DNA from 4 places in the Paenibacillus sp. 276b genome. Region 1 is predicted to be linked to each of the others. Evidence: riboswitches for the same ligand, from Rfam matches in the RefSeq annotation. Region 1 holds a riboswitch; each other region holds the start of a gene.
The links. Region 1 has a riboswitch for cyclic di-AMP ahead of BLV50_RS08955 (3D domain-containing protein). Riboswitches for the same ligand answer to the same signal wherever they lie in the genome.
Positions count from the first base shown of each region.

Region 2: linked by a shared signal. The riboswitch ahead of BLV50_RS32030 (C40 family peptidase) and the one ahead of BLV50_RS08955 (3D domain-containing protein) in region 1 are both predicted to bind cyclic di-AMP.
Region 3: linked by a shared signal. The riboswitch ahead of BLV50_RS13365 (HAD family hydrolase) and the one ahead of BLV50_RS08955 (3D domain-containing protein) in region 1 are both predicted to bind cyclic di-AMP.
Region 4: linked by a shared signal. The riboswitch ahead of BLV50_RS31225 (3D domain-containing protein) and the one ahead of BLV50_RS08955 (3D domain-containing protein) in region 1 are both predicted to bind cyclic di-AMP.

Region 1 covers NZ_FNRR01000001.1:2,118,562-2,123,690, forward strand. Annotated here, with positions in the region: gene BLV50_RS08945 (prenylated flavin chaperone LpdD) at 40-384, opposite strand; gene BLV50_RS08950 (polysaccharide deacetylase family protein) at 534-1,322, shown strand; gene BLV50_RS08955 (3D domain-containing protein) at 1,455-2,123, opposite strand; cyclic di-AMP (ydaO/yuaA leader) riboswitch at 2,126-2,322, opposite strand; gene BLV50_RS08960 (amino acid ABC transporter ATP-binding protein) at 2,608-3,330, opposite strand; gene BLV50_RS08965 (ABC transporter substrate-binding protein/permease) at 3,317-4,780, opposite strand; gene BLV50_RS08970 (M20 family metallopeptidase) at 4,962-5,129, shown strand, end outside.
Region 2 covers NZ_FNRR01000015.1:27,558-32,686, forward strand. Annotated here, with positions in the region: gene BLV50_RS32020 (M1 family metallopeptidase) at 1-1,658, shown strand, start outside; gene BLV50_RS32025 (hypothetical protein) at 1,669-2,511, shown strand; cyclic di-AMP (ydaO/yuaA leader) riboswitch at 2,764-2,901, shown strand; gene BLV50_RS32030 (C40 family peptidase) at 2,905-3,375, shown strand; gene BLV50_RS32035 (GNAT family N-acetyltransferase) at 3,769-4,263, shown strand; gene BLV50_RS32040 (c-type cytochrome) at 4,414-4,773, shown strand; gene rbsK (ribokinase) at 5,097-5,129, opposite strand, start outside.
Region 3 covers NZ_FNRR01000002.1:569,677-574,805, reverse strand. Annotated here, with positions in the region: gene BLV50_RS13375 (Nramp family divalent metal transporter) at 98-1,393, shown strand; gene BLV50_RS13370 (HAD family hydrolase) at 1,534-2,226, opposite strand; gene BLV50_RS13365 (HAD family hydrolase) at 2,392-2,787, opposite strand; cyclic di-AMP (ydaO/yuaA leader) riboswitch at 2,908-3,083, opposite strand; gene BLV50_RS13360 (glutathione peroxidase) at 3,451-3,927, shown strand; partial or broken gene BLV50_RS33790 (hypothetical protein) at 3,906-3,971, opposite strand; tRNA gene BLV50_RS13355 (tRNA-Leu) at 4,080-4,162, opposite strand; gene BLV50_RS13350 (urease accessory protein UreF) at 4,583-5,129, shown strand, end outside.
Region 4 covers NZ_FNRR01000013.1:14,753-19,881, forward strand. Annotated here, with positions in the region: gene BLV50_RS31220 (TatD family hydrolase) at 1-675, shown strand, start outside; cyclic di-AMP (ydaO/yuaA leader) riboswitch at 917-1,170, shown strand; gene BLV50_RS31225 (3D domain-containing protein) at 1,444-2,628, shown strand; gene rnmV (ribonuclease M5) at 2,784-3,329, shown strand; gene rsmA (16S rRNA (adenine(1518)-N(6)/adenine(1519)-N(6))-dimethyltransferase RsmA) at 3,334-4,236, shown strand; gene yabG (sporulation peptidase YabG) at 4,296-5,129, shown strand, end outside.

The sequences.
Region 1 (5,129 bases):
TCATAAAAAACGATTTTAGCCTACTTAGCGTACATCGAACTATTGAATCAGTTGACTAGTTTGGCACAGCTCTTCATCAAGCAGCTTCTCTGCAGTCTGCACAATCTCATCAATCTGCATGCGCGTAATTGCATCAAAGTGAATCCCCATAATCACGGTCACGGTTACTTTTAAATGTAGGGCAGCCTTACGTGCGAGCCTTTCACACAGCTCTTGCTCTTTATGCCCCGGAATATGCATCGTAGCCCCGCTTACCTTCTCACGGTCCGGATAAAATGTCGCTACTGCTCCAATATGTGATCTGCCTCCAGTTACCATAAACACCTTGTCTTCCCCTGCCTCAATCACCTGTAAACGAACGGAATTTAAGTCGTATGTACTCATCCTGCTCCACCTGTCCTTTTCTATTTATATATGGTGGAATTATGGCTCCAATTTAATAAATCAGCAATGAAACATCTCACATTATGCATAAATACGGATGGCCCCGGGCATACCAAAGAGAACGCAATTTGGGAAAAGGAGGCACTAACATGCGTATACGCCTCATAATGTTATCCATCATGGTCATTCTTCTGGGAGGAAGTTACGCTCCTGCTCAGTTATGGGCTTCTTCAAGCCCGCAAACCGAACCTGCTTCGAAGTCTGATTCTTCCCAAGAAGAACAGTTGACTCTGGGACAGCTCAGACAGAAATATGCGGATACGTTCAAAACCAATGGCCCCTCGACAAAAAAGGTCGCACTGACTTTTGATGACGTACCTGATCCACGGTTCACCCCGCAGGTGTTGGATATTCTAAAAAAATACAAGGTGCGGGCTACGTTTTTCATTGTGGGACATCGCGCTGAGAAACATCCGGATCTAGTGAAACGCATGGTAAAGGAAGGGCATATTGTTGGCAATCACAGCTACAATCACCCGGAGTTCAGTAAGCTGTCCATGAATGCATTTCGCAAACAAATCTTACATACCGGGGATATTATTCGGAATCTGGCGGGGTACACGCCCAAAATGATTCGTCCACCTTATGGCGACATTAATGAGCAACAGCTGCAATGGGCAGCCAAACAACATTACAGCATTGTGAACTGGAATGTCGATTCCCTGGACTGGAAGGGCCTCTCCAAAGAGGAAGTCAAACAAAACATCCTGTCGGCCGTTAAACCAGGTTCCATTGTTCTGCAACATGCAGGAGGCGGTGTCGGATCGAAGCTGAGTGGTACCATCGAGGCGTTGCCTGAAGTTATCGAGGAATTGCGAAACCGCGGGTACGAGCTGGTGACTTTGGACGAAATGCTGGAACTGCCAAAGGGTAAATAGGTCAAGATCCCTGAAGTTGGATATTCAAAAGGGTGTTCTTCCATCACATTATTGTGATGGAAGAACACCCTTTATTGTTTAATTTAGATATAGTTGGAGTCACATATGATGATGTGCAGCTACGCTTTGATTTTATTTCAAAATGTAAAGTTCAACATCCTGAATACCAAATGTGCTCACGGATTGCTTGCTGCCAGGAATAAAGATATCGATCTTGTGACCTTTAATGGCACTACCCACATCACGAGCCGTTGCTACAAATGCCTGTTTTGGCAGTCCTGGATGTGTATGACCTGTCACCAGTACCTTTGTACCCAATGGAATGATACTTGGGTCTACTGCAATGGTACCCAATTCAAGCGGATTACCGAAGTAATCCACGGCACCCCATCCTCCATTTTCGGAAGCGTCTGCGGAGTATGCTGTTGCTTTGACGTCGACAGCTTTGCTGTAATCAAACGTTTTACCCCAGGCTTGTACAACTTTACTATCTGCATTAACGTCAAGGCTTGCGGCAGTTACCGTTTTGGCCTCCGTTTTAGCTGCTGCAGCAGAAGCTGTGTTCGTTGTTTTACCAGGGATCGTAATTTTCAAACCACCATAAATGTTGTAAGCTGAAATGTCATTGTTAGCTTTAATAAGAGCGTTAAGTCCAACTCCATATTGTTTGGATAAGGTGTAGAAGGTATCCCCCTCTTTGGCCACATGAACTGAATCAGCATGAGCCGGAACGGCCTGAATGAGCATTGCTGCTGTCAGCAAAGCTGTTGCTGTTTTGGCTATACGTTTCTTGTTAATCATGGTCTTCCTCCCTCATTATGCCTGCGAAGTTAGTTGTCGGATTCGGATGGAGGAAACCACCCTATAGGTTCAATTACATTAATAATTTATGTAGCCCTAATTCACCCCAAGCCGTGTGCAAATGATTCTTCCCCAAGCACACTCTGCATCGTTACATCCCCCACACTCCCAACTCCGGAAGTTTCGGCAGGAACAAATATATCACAACTTTGTAACCAAGAGTCGTAGTAAATGTTACCATCTGGCTAATTCACTTCAATATTTTTGCTGAATTCAAGCGACTTTTTCAAAAAAATGTCTATTTGAGCTTATATCGTTGATGACAGAAACGTTACTTTTTATGTAAATCCGTGCGTATTCACACGCAACAAAACAATCCCTGCCGACAGGTCGCCGACAGGGATCTATGAGGGAATAAGAATTCTCATCCACAGTATATATTTTGCATTTTCATCCAATTCATCCTAATGATGACTTGGATGTATTAGAGCACTTTAGCAAGGAAGTCACGTGTACGTGCATGCTTAGGCTCACCAAACACTTCAGCAGGTGTTCCTTCTTCTACAATAACCCCACCATCCATGAACAGGATGCGGTCCCCTACTTCGCGTGCGAAGCCCATCTCATGCGTTACAATAACCATGGTCATGCCGCCCTCTGCAAGCCGCTTCATGACATCCAGTACTTCACCGACCATTTCAGGGTCCAGTGCTGAAGTAGGCTCGTCAAACAGCATGACATGCGGCTGCATCGCAAGCGCTCTTGCAATAGCGATCCGTTGTTTCTGTCCTCCGGACAGCTGATTAGGATAAGTGTCTTTTTTGTCAGACAGGCCAACCGTCTTCAGCAAATCTGCGCAGATTTGTTCCGCTTCCTGTGCAGATTGTTTTTTCACTTTAATGGGAGCAATCGTAATGTTCTGCTGCACCGTTTTGTGCGGGAACAGATTGAAATGCTGGAATACCATCCCCATTTTTTCACGAGTTGCATTAATGTTGTGTTTAGGGTCAGTGATCGAAACTCCTTCAAAATTAATTTCGCCGGAAGTTGGCTGCTCCAGCAGGTTTAGGCAGCGCAAAAAGGTACTTTTTCCCGATCCGGACGGACCGATGACCACGACAACCTCGCCTTTGCCAATTGTTACGTTAATGCCCTTGAGCACATCGTTATTTCCATATGATTTGTGTAATTGTCTAACGTCTATCACTTGCACTCAACTTCCTTTCCAGTCGACCCAGCAGCTTGGACAAAATGAACGTCAGCACAAAGTAAATGGCCGCTGCAATCAGGAATGGATTCATTCCTTGGTACGTAATGTTTTTGACTACACTTGCCTGGTACATAATGTCCACCATACCAATAACCGAGATGATGGAGGATTCCTTGATAATGGTCACGAATTCATTACCGATCGCCGGCAACACCGCTTTGAACGCTTGTGGAAGCACAATGAAGCGCATTGCCGCACCTCTACCCATTCCCAGGGAACGAGCTGCTTCCAACTGGCCTCGATCCACACCCTGTATACCAGCGCGGAAAATCTCGGCAAGATAGGCACCACTATTAATGGATAGTGTGATAATCCCCGCCTGAAGCGGCGTGAAATTAATCCCCAACGTTAGAGCAAGACCGTAATAGATAATCATCAACTGAACCAGCATTGGTGTACCACGAATAACTTCAACGTAAGCTGTTCCGATCCAACGCAGAATTGAAACGTCATGCAGACGTAACAGACAGATGATCAAACCGATAATTACCCCGAATATTACACCGAGTGCAGACAGTAAAAGGGTGTAACCTACGCCTGTTGCATAAAAGCTTTTGTATTCCCAGAACACTTGAAAAATGTTTTGATCTTTTTTCACCTTGTCTGCCATCAACTGGCTTGCCTCGGTAACCAACTGATCGATTTTATTTTCGCTTTTCAGACGTTCGAGCGTTCCGTTCACTGCATTCAGCAATTCCGTATTGCCCTTACGAATCCCGATTGCCGCTTCGGCCTGCTCCTCATCCGGAATAGCCGGTGCTAATCCAATCACATCATCCAGATAACCGGCAGCCACCGTATCTTCAACGATCGCAGCATTTACACGATTGGTCTGCAATTGCAGCACGATATCAGATATTTTATCAAGTGCTGTCAGTTTTGCGCCTGGGATTCCCTGGCCAATCGTTTCCTGAATGGAGCCTTTTTGAACTCCAATCTTTTCATTTTCCAACTCCGCCATGGTTGGATATTTATCTTTATCCGCATTGCGAATCATAATGACTTGCTTTGATTTATAATAGGTATCGGAGAAGTCAATGCTTTGTCTACGATCATCTGTTGGCGTCATTCCCGAGATGACCATATCCACACGACCACTCTGCAACGCAGGAAGAAGTCCGTCAAAACCCATATCCTCTATTACAAGTTCTGCGCCAAGATCGGCAGCAATTTCTTTAGCAATCGAAATATCAAATCCGACAATTTGGTCTTTACCATCAATCACTTTATGGAATTCATATGGTGCAAAATCGGCACTTGTACCGAGCACCAGCTTTTTACTGCCTGAATTGCTTGTAGTTCCCGTTGCCAACGCAACAGGTGCAACCGTAGTAAGCAAGACCACAAGAGCTAGCAGCATCATGGTGTAACGACTAATCAATTTCAACCCTGTTCTCCCCTTATAATACTTTGTATGCTTTCTGTTGTTGATGCCTGAGTCATTATAAAGTAGAATGCATGATTATGCAATGAATTTCGACATTACAAATCCTGACTAGTTTCTGAAAAATAACCGCAACTATGATATAATTATTGAATTATTTTCATTTTTGCTTAAGGAGTCCACCATGACACATACCAAAACACAAATTTTAACTGTAATTGATCAATATGCTTCCCGTTTTAAAGAGATTTCATCATACATTGGTGCCAATCCGGAACTTGGTAACGAAGAGTACCTCGCCTCTGCTCGGTTAAAAGAAGAACTTGCCTACCACGGTTTTTCCGTAGAAGCT
Region 2 (5,129 bases), on a different contig from region 1:
CCAATGCCTTCTCTTCTGCCGACACCACTTTTATGAAAGAATCCGGAGGGAAACTTCGAGGTGATGTCATGCCCACTAACGGTTACGGTTCCATGCATATTACAGAAATGAAAACAGAGGATGGGCTTTCTCTCTTACATCGGATGCAGTATGTGCAACCGGATGACGGAAACATGAAAGATACTACCCTCATTAAGGTACGGCTGCCCAAACCCGTTAAAGGCGGTGAAAGCATCACGCTTCACACCCGATTTGAGGTCAAGCTACCGAAAATTTTTGCCCGCATGGGAACAGCAGATAATTTCGTTATGGCAGGTCAGTGGTTCCCTAAACTTAGCGTATATGAGCCAGTAGGCACACGAGGTCAAACGACCGAAGGCTGGAATCTGCATCAGTATCACGGTAATTCAGAGTTTTACGCCGATTTCGGTATCTATAGTGTGCGTATTCGGGTACCGGAAACATACAAAGTAGCTGCTACTGGATTCCCAACCCAGCAAGCGGTTGTGAAGAACGGCGAAAAAGTATATCAGTTCTATGCCGATGATGTGCATGATTTTGCCTGGTCAGCCTCTCCTGATTTTGTTTATGCAGAAGAACCCTTCTCTGCTCCCAATGTGCCAGGCGTTCGAATCAAGCTGTATCTCGACCCTGCTCATGAGAATCTGAAGGAACGTTATTTCTACGCCGCCAAAGCAGCGCTATCCAATTATAGCAAGTGGTTTGGCCCTTATCCGTATTCCACACTGTCCATCGTTGTCCCGCCCAAATCAGGGAATGGCGCAGGGGGAATGGAATACCCTACCTTGGTCACCGCCTTCGGTGCAGATGATTCTGCTCCTGGCTACGATCTGGAACGCACGGTTGTGCACGAGATTGGGCATCAGTATTTTTACGGCATGGTCGCGAGTAATGAATTTGAAGAGGCTTGGCTGGACGAAGGATTCACCTCCTATGCAGAAGACAAAGTAATGGAACAGGAATACGGACTTATCCCGAATCTGCCCGTACAAGCTGGTCTCATTACTTCTCCAGCTTCACTGACACAGGACTCCTGGAAGTTTGATTCCCAGAATCAATATGCAGCAAACGTATACACACGAGGCAAGCTTGTATTACTTGGAATAGAACAACAGGTTGGTGCTAAAACGATGGAGCGTATTCTCTCGACCTATGTGAATAAATACCGCTTCAAACACCCTACTTCGTCTGATTTTCAAAAGGTCGTGGAACAAGTGACGCGTACATCCTGGACCGATTATTTTAATCAGTATGTATACGGCGATGGCATGGCTGACTTTGCAGTGGAAAAGATCGCAATCAATCCTATCCTGAAAGACGGCCAAACGTTGTACGAGTCATCGGTTACATTGCAGAAAAAAGGGAGTGAATATAAGAAGGTTCCTGTTCGAATTATGTTCGAAGATGGGAAAACCATGACGAAAGAATGGGATGGTAGCGAGGAGCGCATTACCTACAAACTGACCTATACTTCCCCTGTTTCCTGGGCTATGACTGATCCGCTATACACGATTGTGCTGGAGAACCATCATATGAACAATTTTCTGAAAGCCGGACTGGATGAGCCAACTAAATCCCGCTGGAGCATGAGCGCAACCAAAATTATAGAAGCCATATTCGGAAGTCTGTCATGGTGAGGTGGATACAGTGAAAGCGAAAATACGTGAAGGCTGGTTTCTCGTCCGTCAGCATATGTTCATTGCGGCACTCTTATTTCTCTATCAATTAGTATGGGGATACTTTCTTTATCGGATGGTGCAGTCAGCTGTGGTTCCGCTGCTCCTGCGTTATCCTGACCCTGATACAGGGGAACTCAGTACGATTTTATTTAAAATGGAGAGCCAACTCGGTCTGACAACGAATCCGGAGGTTCACCGCTATTTATGGATTTTAGGGGCTATGCTGCTGATACGGATTCTGATTAGCCCACTCATTCAGGCAGGGCTGCTCTACTCGCTCCAGCATTATAACCATTCGGAAGAGCGCATTCCATTCATTCGCGGTATCAAAAATTTATGGAAACCGATGCTGTTGCTCCACACCATTCGGACTATATTACTGCTGCTACCCGCTTATTGGCTCGCGCCAAAGCTCTATTCCATCTTTATGGAAGGTTTTCATTCCCTCCATCTGCTCTTGCCTGGTATTCCCTATGTTGCTGGTTGGATTGTATACGGGTGGGTTATCCATCATGTCCTACTGTACATGCAGTTTGGTATCTCAGCTCCCGATGGGGAAGGCGGAGCACGTGGTACGTTTCAAGCTATATGGATTGCACTACGCCAAGTCATCACTCTAATCGGCATTGCTGTCCTGCTGGGCGGCCTTCATCTGTTGGTCTTTGGTGCCTTTACTTCAGCTTCATGGTTACTAACCGGCTTAACTGGTCTTATACTACAACAAACGTATCCACTTGCCCGGTGCTTGCTGAGTCTGTGGAAAATATGTGCCCATTTCCGCCTATGGCAGTCCAACTCGGTCAAAGATTAAATTAAACGGTTAAAAACGGTTACCATCTCTATGTAAAGTTGTATTCTTCAAATGCCGTTAAACAAGCAAACCTCGACCTTTCCCCGTCAAAGGTCGAGGTTTTTTTTGTTAATTTTGTTGTTAAACGTTGCCAAAGTGATATACCTCTGTTACAATAATCGCAGTGAGTTTTTAGTAACAACTTTGTAATCTTTACCTTCATATTTGTAACTACTTAAAATTTAATCGTCATTTCTTGATTTCGCAGGTGCATAACTAGCATAGCCAAATTCCTAGCACCTGGGAAGCGGGGGAACCAGTTATGGGTGAATTGATCTTGCAACAGAGGGATCATAGGGGACCTTCAACCGAATCCTTAAGCTAACCTCGCAGGCATTGGAAGGGGTATATCTCTTGTTTAAGAAGAAATTAACCGCAGCTGTACTCAGCCTCACATTCGCATTATCGCTTGGAGCAGGCAGCGCATTCGCAGATTCGAAAATGGACCAAGTTATTGATTCAGCAATGGGGACTACATACAAAAGCGGAGGAACAACGCTTAACGGCTTTGACTGCTCTGGATTCACAAGTTATGTATTCGACAAGCTGGGCATTGATCTGGCTCGCCAATCGAGTTCACAATTCGACATGGGTGATTCGGTATCCCGGATGGAAATGAGACCAGGTGATCTGGTATTCTTCAATACAACGGGCAAAGGGGTCTCGCACGTAGGGATCTTTGTAGGGGATGGAAAGTTTGCACACTCCTCTTCTTCCAAAGGAGTTACAATCAGCGCATTAAGCGAAAGCTACTGGGCTAACCGCTATGTTGGCGCTAAACGCATTATGAGCACGGACGCATATGAGACATTGGCCATCGACTAGGGACAAGCTGAGCAACGTCATGCTGTAACAATAACACTACTGTAACGAAGCATAATAGAACCGTCTGGTACATTCTCCGCAGGAATGTATCCGGCGGTTTTTTTGTGCTTCGTTTCCTTTAATGCGTTCGGGATAGCTACCAAACCTAACTTTAACTTTTTTTAAAGTTAATTTTCATTGCTTCGTCCGTGCTCTTATAATGTTTTTACCCATCCCACTATAATATAAACGAAATTACCGGAACTTTTGTTTCACTTTTTTTGAAAAACGAGGACTTGCCAAATGAACGCCTCTTTTGTAGAGTGGAAACAAGCTTAGATATGGAATGACATATGTATATGGACAAATCAAAATCATTATAGCTTGTTCACAATGAGAGGAGCGTGCAGTTGTATGGATGAAGCCCCTGTGACGTTTCACGTTGTGCCCATGCAAGAAGAACACGCGGAACTAATCTGCGATTGGCAGTATGACCCGCCTTATAATATTTATAGCTGGCTGCCCTGGGAGCAGATGAAAGCACTTGAAGTGGAATTCGGCGATCCCCAGCTACGGAAAGAACAATATGCGGTGGTGCTGGGAGAGGATCAGCAGATTTGCGGTTTTGCTCAATACTTCCCGCTTGAAGGTGTAACCCGCATCGGACTTGGCATGCACCCCGATCGATGTGGTCATGGTCAAGGAACGGCTTTTGTCTCGGCCATTGTGCAGGAAGCCATTCGCCGGAACCCTACAAACGAAATTGATCTGGAAGTTCTGACCTGGAATGACCGGGCTATTCGTGTCTATCTCAAAGCCGGATTTGTTACGCAGGATACATACGAACGACAGACACCGAGTGGTTTGAAACCTTTTTACTGTATGGTCTATGAAGGTCCTCGCGAATAACTAGGGCTTAAAATCACCCCAAAAAGTCCCCGGTTATGTGATTAGTTCAAAAAATTACCACAAAATGCTATGATGTCACTACAGGTTCCGTTATAATGATATGGATAGTTTCAAGTTAGATGATCTTTCATTCTGGAGGGGACATAAGGGATGCACAAATGGATCATGAGCGGGGTATTTTTTGCAGCGTGCGCTTTAGCTATTGTACTAATGTTTACGCTTCCAGGGAAAGAGGAAGTTGCAGAAGAAGCGAAACCGACGATGCCGCAAGTTACAATGGATGCAGGACAGGCTGAGGCACTGGTCAAAGCAAACTGTATTACCTGCCACGGTGATCAGCTTCAAGGGGGCATGGGCCCTAGTCTGCAGAAGATTGGCAGCCAGGACGATGTGGAGAAGATTTATACGACCATCGTCAAAGGTAAAAGCGGCGGTATGCCTTCGTTCAAAGACAAGCTGAAGGATGAAGAAATCGCGAATATTGCGATGTGGCTGGCGGAGAAGAAGTAATCCAAGATGTTCAAGGCGATCAGTTTGTGGCAGGGGCATGTATAGAGAGTGTGATGGCTTCAATCATCCTCTGCTCTTTACTCATGCTCTAAACCACGCTGGCGCTAGACGCGCAACGTAGTCAACCCTTATTGGTAATACAGGGTTACTCGTTTTATCAATGGTCATACAGACAAGAGGCTCTTACTCTCCCGTACTGGGAAGTAAGAGCCTCTTGGTCATTTCAGGGATGCTCCGATGAAAACATCCACCATGCTATGGCTAAATAGATGCATTAGCGTATCCTTCCAGCCTGCCTCTGATTCACCTAAAGTATGCATATATTACTGGGTCTTTGCCTTCTGCTCGGCAAGGAA
Region 3 (5,129 bases), on a different contig from region 1:
CTTCATATAGAATATCAATACTTCAAAGTCGGGTGATTATATTATGAGTAAAAAAAATCCGTTCAACACTCCTTCAAATGAGCCATTGGCTGCGGGCATGGCCCCATCTCTCGGGGAAGCCCACAGCTCCATGAAGGTGCCTCAGAACGCTGCTTGGTGGAAAAAGTTCCTTGCTTTTGTTGGACCGGGTTACCTCGTTGCCGTTGGATATATGGATCCTGGGAACTGGGCAACGGATATTGCGGGTGGTTCACAATTCGGTTATACGTTATTGTCCGTTATTCTGATTTCGAACTTAATGGCAGTTGTGTTACAGTCTCTCGCTGGCAAGCTCGGGATTGTCACAGGACGGGATTTGGCGCAAGCCTGCCGCGAACGATTTAGCATGCCTGTTGTAATCGTGTTATGGATTTTGTGTGAGCTTGCGATTGCAGCCACCGACCTTGCCGAGGTTATTGGTTCAGCCATCGCGCTCAAGCTGCTGTTCAACATCCCCATGTTATACGGCGTCATTATTACCGCTGTCGATGTACTGGTCATTCTTTTGCTGCAAAATAAAGGCTTTCGCGCATTGGAATCCCTCGTAATTGTACTGATGGCTACCATCGCCCTCTGCTTCGGGATTGACCTGTTTCTCGCTAAACCAGATATGGGTGGCGTCATGCATGGTTTCGTACCGAATGTCGAGATTTTGCAAAATCCGGCTATGCTCTACATCGCCATCGGGATTATCGGTGCAACCGTCATGCCCCATAATCTGTATCTGCATTCTTCCATTGTGCAGACCCGTCAGATTGAACAGACGCCAAAAGGAAAAAAAGAAGCGATTCTGTATTCCACCATGGATTCAACCATCGCTTTAACGCTAGCTCTGTTCATTAATGCAGCCATCCTGATTGTGTCTGCTGCCGTGTTTCATAGTGCGGGTATGACCCAGGTGGCGGAAATTACAGATGCTTACCATCTGTTGACACCTCTGCTGGGAACCACCATCGCCAGCATCCTGTTCGGTGTAGCCCTGCTGGCTTCAGGCCAAAACTCAACACTCACCGGCACGTTGTCCGGACAGATTGTAATGGAAGGCTTCCTGAACATTCGTATTCCAGCGTGGCTTCGTCGACTGGTTACACGTCTGATCGCTATCATCCCGGCCGTCATCGTAACAGCCATTGCTGGAGAGCACGGAACAGAAGAACTGTTGATTCTTAGCCAGGTTGTGCTGTCTCTGCAGCTACCCTTTGCCGTCATTCCGCTGGTAATGTTTACGAGTGACAAAAAAAGCATGGGGGCTTTTGCCAACAAGCTGTGGCTCAAAATCATCTCCTGGATCATTGCCGGAGTTATCGTTGTCCTGAATGTGTATCTGATTATCCAGACCATTCTGTTGTTCTAGGTTAAACGGAATTACGCCGTATTTTGTCTAACTCAAAAAGGCTGATCAACTCAAGTAACGTACCCCTTGAGACGATCAGCCTTTTATATGTTAGAGCAGCAGCCTAATTATACCGAATAGATCATAAATACTGCTCTTATTTAGTTGTCTGAATTTTGAGTTACCATTAACAAAGGAAGAAGTTCCTCCAGTGATTCAATAGTCCAGTCTGGACGCTCTGCATCCGCAAGCTCCGGCTGGAATCTGCCATAACCCTGCAAAATCCGGATCGTGTGCATACCCAGCTTCTTAGCCGGAATAATATCATTATCAATCCTGTCGCCGATCATGACCGCTTCCTCAGGTTTGCATCCCGCCTGTTTCAACGCTACAGCATACAATTCAGGATCAGGCTTGGACACTCCTTCTTCAGCCGAACAGGCCAGCACATCCACATACTTGCGCAAGCCGTAGCTATCCAGCCGATTTTCCGTCCCCGGACTCTGATTGGCAATGATACCAATCTTATAGTGTTGCGACAACGTCTGGAGAACAGCGTCGGCTGACGCAAAGGGGCGCTCAAGCTCTTTGCGGAACTTCAGCTTCTCCTGTATCTGTTCCCGGTGCCCCTCATCGCTGATAAGGGTACGAATAGCCAATTTCATCGGCCATTGCTCGTAATTTCGGTAGGAGGCGGCAAATATATCTCGCACCGTCTGCATCTCCACCTGATAACCAAGCGCACAAGCTTCACGAACGAACTGACCGATAATATCATCTACCGGCTCCCATTCGTCCACGAGCGTATCCCCCACATCAAAGAACAACCATTGTATTCCACGTACATCCGGCACGCCTATTCCTCCTCGTTAGCCACAGGAAATCCATATCCCTATTTCCCAAACCATAAAAAAGAAGACCCACCATCATGCATGAGTCTCCTCAAGATTCCGTTTATTTATGATTTCAATTATAACAGGCAGCTGACACTGGATCAATCACAGGAATAGTACTAGCCACTAGCCATTCAGTAGAAACCCAACTTCCCCATTCAAGGAATATACAATACGGTCTGCTCCCATTCCCCGATAGATCCCTTTGGGGTGGCTTTGTTCCGTAATGACACACAGGGACTTGGATGTCCAGGAGCGGCAGATCTGCAAATATCGACAGGTCAGGTTTAGGCTATTTTCAAAAATAAAAACATTGCCGACACTACCTTGCGGCAAAAACCATTTCTGAGCAGCAGCTGTGTTCATGCGAATGACATGCTCCACACCGATTCTCCGGAGCCTGCGCTCTTCCCCTGCACTGTTGGTCAGAACGGCAAACGGCATTTTTTTGTACATCAGCAATTTGATAAATTTACGTCCTGCTTCATTTGGAGCAGTCACTAAGATCATCTCTTTATCCATCATTCGTTCCTCCCTTGGCGTGAAAAGACAACAAAAAAGAAGCGTGGGGGACCAAGGCCTCCCGGACGCTTCTTCAATAATCCATAGCAAAAAGACACTATGAACCAGCGTACGGCTTGTTGCCTCTCCCTTTAACGCTTACGAGGTTAGCTGACGGATTCGGGCGCGAGAGTCGCCCTATTTCCGGCTGTCACCGGAAAATTCACCCCATGGATGCCTACTGTCTTGGACAGTTCATCCTGTTGGTTCCCCCGTTTCCCACCCATGAATGAATGGAAACTCAGCGATTAAAACATCGTTCTTTTATAATCATTAATCAGAGCGATATTATCGTTTGTTTCGTTTTTCATGTAAAATTTAATTTAAATTGGAATTACGATATGAATCATACACCCGTGCCATATTGGTGTAAAGTCTGCGCAGATCACCGAATCGACGGATTTTTGCCATTTCACATCAATAATAGCGCTTACAACGTATCCATTCTCTACCCATCTCATCAAAGCTCTCTAATTCTCTCTTTAGCGAAATTCAGGTAGCAAATCAGTCACAGATCATACACGACAGCTTCAAATTGAGTTAAAAAAGCAATATTAATTTTGCATTATTTAATTGTAATCAATATAATAGAAGAAAGAAGAATATGAAATGGAGGCGATTTTCATGTCAGTCTACGACTACAAAGTAAACACCCTTCGCGGTCAGGAAGTTGAAATGTCCAACTATCGTGACAAAGTACTGCTTATCGTGAATACAGCAAGCCAATGCGGCCTCACACCTCAATTCAAAGGTCTGCAAGAGCTTCAGGATAAGTTTAAAGACTCCCCATTCGAAGTTCTTGGTTTTCCAAGCAACCAGTTTGCACAGGAAAAAGGCTCTTCTGATGATATTGCCGAGTTCTGCCAGATGAACTATCGTGTTAGCTTCCCGATGTTTGAGAAGATCGATGTGAATGGTTCAAGCGCTCACCCTCTATTCCAGCACCTTACCAAAGAAGCACCAGGCGTACTCGGCTCCAAAGCCATCAAATGGAACTTCACCAAATTCCTTGTGGATCAGAACGGACGTGTTCTGAAACGGTATGCTCCCAAAACAACACCTGATAAAATTGAAGCGGACATCAAAGAATTGCTTAAATAACAAGTAAAGGCCATCCGACCCCAGCAGACAGAATGAGCATGCATTCAGGGGAAACGGGTGACCTTTTTTTGTCTGGCCCATCTGTACTGTAAATAAAACAAAAAAAGAAGAAGCTTCCCATACGGGAAGCTTCTTCTTTATCGTTCTTATCATGCGGTCGAGAGGACTCGAACCTCCACGGGTATACACCCACTACCCCCTCAAGATAGCGTGTCTGCCATTCCACCACGACCGCATGTCGTAAATAATCGGCAACAAAATTGATTATACCCGGTTCATGTTTAAAAGTAAAGCATTTTTCTTAATATCATTTTAACTGCGCTTTTCCTTCCATAAATCGTATAATCTCGTCATTTTCTCCTACGAAGTGCATATGATTAAATTTAATCCCGTTTGTATACCCGATTAGGCCGATCACTCTACTTTATTTGTATTACCATCCTTCATATCCCTTAGTATAAAGTAACTCATAAAGTTATATAAAATAACACTAATTAGATTTAATATTCAAAAAACAAAGAAACTATTGACAAAAAGCGGATATTTATGTGAATATATATATCATATAATTCGGATTTACAAACATAAAGCGAACCAAAAAGGAGTATAAATGTTATTTAACATAACATTTAACGAACGTAGGAGGCGAAAGATTGTGAACCGTGGGAATAAGCTGCTCGATTATGTCAAACTGCTTGATTCCTCTATCCAGGTCGGAGGGTTCACCCATTCCTTCGGTATGGATGCCCATATCGCTGAAGGTACCATTCGTAGTGTTGAAGATCTCGAATCATTCATGCGCTGTCAATTGCATCCCAGCATCGTGCGTCTGGAAGGTATGGCGATTAAAGGCATATACACCGCCGCAGATCACAAGGACGCATGGCGTACAGCCCTCATCGACAAACTCGTTCATGTCCAGCGCACCCCAGTCAATCTTAGAGAACATGCCTCCATTATGGGCAAACGACTAATTAAGCTAGCTCGCGCACTACACCCCTGGATTGATTTTAGCCATCTCGAACAAACGCTGGCTAAGTATGAATCTGTTGGCTGTCTCCCCACTGTTCACGCCTGGATTAACCACCACCTCGAAATCCCTGTCGAGGAGGCGGTCCTTGGTTATCTGCATTCAGCCATGAGTGCCTGCATAACCGAAGCCTCCAAAGTGATTCCCCTTAACACCGATACAACCCAGGACC
Region 4 (5,129 bases), on a different contig from region 1:
CGCATGATTAATGTGGGCTTTAACCGGGGGACCATTCCAACCACGATGAAGCTGGCTGAAACCTATGATTTTATATATGCTGCCGTAGGCTGGCACCCAGTGGATGCAATCACAATGCAAGAGGGTGATCTGGAATGGATTGCATCTTTATGCAAGCATGAAAAAGTGGTAGCCATCGGTGAAATTGGTCTAGACTATTACTGGGACACTTCACCGAAAGAGGTTCAACATCGCGTATTACGACAACAGATTGGTCTTGCCCGTGAGTTGAATATGCCGATTGTCATTCACAACCGGGATGCGCATGAGGATATTGTAAAGATTCTGCGTGAAGAGAAAGCTGGAGAAGTAGGCGGTGTCATGCATTCCTTCTCTGGCAGCTGGGAAACGGCGAAAATGTGTCTGGATTTAGGCTTTCATCTTTCCTTCGGAGGGCCAATCACGTTCAAAAATGCAAAGCAGCCCAAAGAGGTACTTGAGAAGGTTCCTATGGACCGATTTTTCATCGAAACGGACGCTCCTTATTTGACACCGCACCCTTATCGTGGAAAACGAAATGAGACAGCGCATGTACGTCTGGTTGCAGAAGCAGCTGCGGAAATTAAAGGCATTTCGGTAGAGGAAATTGCAGCAATAACGACCAAAAATGCCATGGAACGATTTGGGATTCGTTAAAAGATCGAGCAAAACGGGTGAAAAAGTGAGTTAAGCGGAGTTAATTTGCTTTTTGATCCAAATAAATCAAGAATATTACAATATTTTAACCAAATATTTAGAAAAACGTACTTGAACAACGCTTTACAACATGCATAGAAACAGGATATCATCTTTTCAGTGAATTGTTGTGCGGAAAATTGGACAGATGTTCGGGGGATGAACAAAGGGACACTTTCCGATGAAACAACATTACTTTCATGAATCAGTCTCGCTGAGTCTCCGTTAACGGAGAGCGGGGGAACCAATAGGGCTTAAACATCGGTGATTGCAGCCGATGCGCAACATGCGCTGACCCAAAAGCAGCGTATGAATCTGCGAAGCCGTATTTGATTTCTTCTTTGGGTCTCGGGGTGAATTCAAGGGCGTCCGCCATGAGCGGATGACCGGAGATAGGGCGGCTCTCTTTCGCCCGAACCCGACAGCTAACCTCGCAAGCGGAAAAAGAGAGGCAACCTCGTGCATGAATTTCCGATATTCAGAATCATTCGGAAGCCACGAAAGAGTTCCTCTTAAACTCTTTCTTTGGCTTTTTTGTTTTTGAATAAAAGAAATACGGTCATCATACGGTAAGTATTCAGGAGGATGACATCATGTTGCGAAGATTGATTCATGGTGCAGAACCGGATTATGTTGGTCCGATCTGTGTTCTGTAGAAAATTTGGTATAGTCGCGTCAAAGACATCATGCATTACTTTAGACGGCGAGGCTATGAAGGAGGACGGAGAAGTGGGCACATTCCAACCAGAAGAGACCCATGAGTCACGATCATCCAGTAAGTCTTTCGCGTTGCGGTGGAAGCATGAGAACTTGCGTCAAATGGCATTGATCGCGATTTTCTCAATTGCGCTTACAATCATGATCTTGTTAGTCGTTTACGGTCAGGCCGGGAAACAAATTTCACTGGTTATTGATGGCAAAGCTCAAGCGGTAGAGACTCGTACAGGAATGCTTCAGGAAATGCTGGAGGAGCAGTCAATCACAGTCAGCCCTCACGATCAGGTATCCATGCCCTTGAATGGGGCGATCACAGATGGAGACCGCATCGTTATTGAGCGGGCCGTTCCAGTTAATATTACGGCAGACGGGGACACCAAGACTCTGTATACAACCGATTCATCGGTAAAAGATGCGATTAAAAAATCAGGTATTCAAATTGCAAGTGAAGACAAAGTATATCCGGCGCTTGGAACCACTATTGAAGCGGATATGAAAATCCGTGTAGTGCGGGTAACAAAGCGTACGGTGGAAGTGGAACATCCGATTGCTTATAAAGTGATCAAAACGGCTGACCCTAGCTTGTACAAAGGCGACAATCGTGTCGTTGTGAGCGGTAAAGAAGGCACACTTGTACAGCATATTGAAAAAGTGTTTCAGGATGGAGAATTGGTCTCCAAAAAAATGGTGGGTAAATCGGTCGCAACGAATCGCGTCGATAAAGTGATTGCCATTGGTACCAAAGCCAAACCTGTTGTGAAAGAGCCAGTGATTCAGACGGTATCGGCGCAGACTTCCACGACAAAAACAGCAACAACCACGAACTCGAAGAAAACCGCTGCTTCGGGCAGCAAAGTAATTACCGTCTCAGGCAGTTCTTTTAAATATTCAAAAGTCTTGAAAAATGTATCCATGACGGCATACTCTTCTGAAGAGCCTGGTATCGGCACAAAAACAGCTTCAGGTACTCGGGTAACTGAGGGACGTACCATTGCGGTTGATCCCAAAATCATTCCGATTGGCTGGTGGGTGTATATCGAGGGCCTTGGCTTCCGTCGTGCGGAAGACACAGGTGGTGCCATTAAAGGCAACAAAATTGATGTGTATTATGATAGTGTGAAGCATGCCCTGAACTTCGGACGGAAGAAAGGCAAGACGGTATATGTGATTGGTCCGGTGAAGCCGGAAGCGAACTAAAATCGTTTTACTTTGAAATGGGAATGCTATAAAATATAAGCATGAATGATTCATGCGGAATATGCGGCGGAGGGGTCTGAATTCAGTCTCCCCGCCGTTTGGCAGAGAAGAGGGATATTCCTCTTCTTTTTGCGTTAGAAAGGAAGAAATGGAACATGATAAAAGAAGTGATCGTGGTAGAAGGCCGTGACGATACCGTAGCCATTCGACGTTCGGTTCAGGCAGATACGATCGAGACTGGTGGGTCCGCCATCAACCAGCGCATTCTAAAGCGGATCGCACTTGCTCAAGAGAGACGTGGTGTCATCGTACTGACAGACCCGGATCATGCTGGTGAACGTATTCGTAAAATCATCGCCAATAAAGTACCTGGTTGCAAGCATGCTTTCATTCCGGAGGCAGATGCTACGCGCAAAGGCGACATCGGAGTGGAGAACGCTTCACCGGAGGCGATTCGTCATGCATTAGCACGTGTACACACGTCATATGAAGGCGCACCAAGTTTGATCGATTGGGAGGATCTGATTGCGGCGGGACTGATTGTGCACCCACAGGCTGCTGCACGTCGTATGGAGATGGGCAATCTGCTGGGCATAGGTTATTGCAATGGCAAGCAGTTCCACAAGCGGTTGAGTGTATTCCAGATTACCCGGGAAGAGTTCTCCGAAGCATTATCGCAAATTGAACGTGAAGGATTGTGAGCGTATGAAAGGCATGGAAGAAACCGTAGAAATTGCAACACCCAAACGAACCAAAGAAATTATTCAAAGACACGGATTTTCATTCAAGAAGAGCTTAGGTCAGAACTTTCTGATCGATCAAAATATATTGAACAAAATTGTAAATGCAGCTGATTTGGACGAGTCCAAGGGCGCACTTGAGATCGGACCAGGGATCGGCGCACTCACAGAACGTCTGGCTCGGGTAGCCGGTCCTGTAACGGCTGTAGAGATTGATCAGCGATTGATCCCGATTCTGGGTGAAGTGATGCAGCCTTATCCAAACGTTCGTGTGCATCACGGGGATGTGCTGAAGCTGGATCTAGCTGAGTTGTTCCATACCGATTTTGGAACGGTAGATAAAGTGAGTGTTGTAGCCAATCTGCCTTATTATGTAACGACGCCAATCATGATGAAGCTGCTCGAAGAGAAGCTGCCTGTAGACAGCATTGTGGTCATGATCCAGAAGGAAGTGGCTGAACGCATGGCTGCTGCACCAGGATCAAAGGACTATGGCAGTTTGAGCATTGCGGTTCAGTACTACAGTATGCCGGAATTGGTCTGTATTGTTCCGCCCACGGTCTTTATTCCGCAGCCTAATGTGGAATCGGCTGTAATTAAGTTAAAGGTGCGTGAACAACCACCGGTTGAAGTTCCCGACGAGGCACATTACTTCGAAGTCGTACAGGCTTCCTTTGCGCAGCGTAGAAAAACCATCTCCAATAATCTGAAAGCCCGTTTCTTCACGAAGGAGAACAGAGAACAGGCTGATCAGTTGTTGGAGCAGGCCGGTATTCAGCCTTCAAGACGGGGAGAAACATTGAGCCTGCAGGAGTATGCGACACTCAGTACCGTAATGTGGGAAGCTGGGGTACGATCAGCTCTGTAAAATTCGGATGAACCAATCCGGGTTTCTGCCCATACGATGGGGTAGAGGTGATTATGTTGATGAATATCGGAGACTTGGTCGTTCGAAAGTCATACGGTGGAGATGTGACTTTCCGGTTGGAAGGCCTCCAGTCGGACGGTGCCATCATTAAAGGGACCGAGTTCCGGCTGTTAGCCGATTCCCCTGTGGACGATTTGATACAGGTTCCTTATGAACCGCAGAGTGCGAAGACGAGGCAGGCCCATGTGAAGGCACATCAGACGCTCTCACGCCTGCAGCAAAATCGAATGGAACAGGCGGAGCGCAATCGTGAAGGTTTGGTTCAGGAATGGTCTGTTCAACAAGACCCGGCTTATTTCGAGATGCCTGGCAAAGTGCTGCACTTGGATGGCGATCCTAATTATCTAAAAAAAAGCATGAACCTTTATGAGCAGCTTCGTGTTCCCGCAGAGGGTCAATATGTACACGAGTCTGCCATGGCGGACACTTTATATCGTCTGCTGCCCAAAGTGCGTCCGGATATCGTTGTCATTACTGGCCATGACGGGGTACTCAAGACCCGTCAGCCCTATGACTTATATAGTCTGGGAAGCTACAAGAATTCGCAGAACTTTGTATCCGCTATTCAGGTGGCTAGGCAATATGAACGTCATCTCGATGCGCTCACGATTGTAGCTGGCGCGTGTCAGTCCCACTTTGAGGCCTTGCTGCGGGCTGGAGCGAACTTTGCCAGTTCACCAGGACGAATTCTCATCCATGCCCTGGACCCGGTCTATGTGGCAGCTAAGGCAGCCTTCACGTCGGTGCGGGAAACGGTGAACATGAATGATATTTTGCATAACACGATTAGTGGTAGCCAGGGTGTGGGTGGCGTAGAGACACGGGGAAGTTAT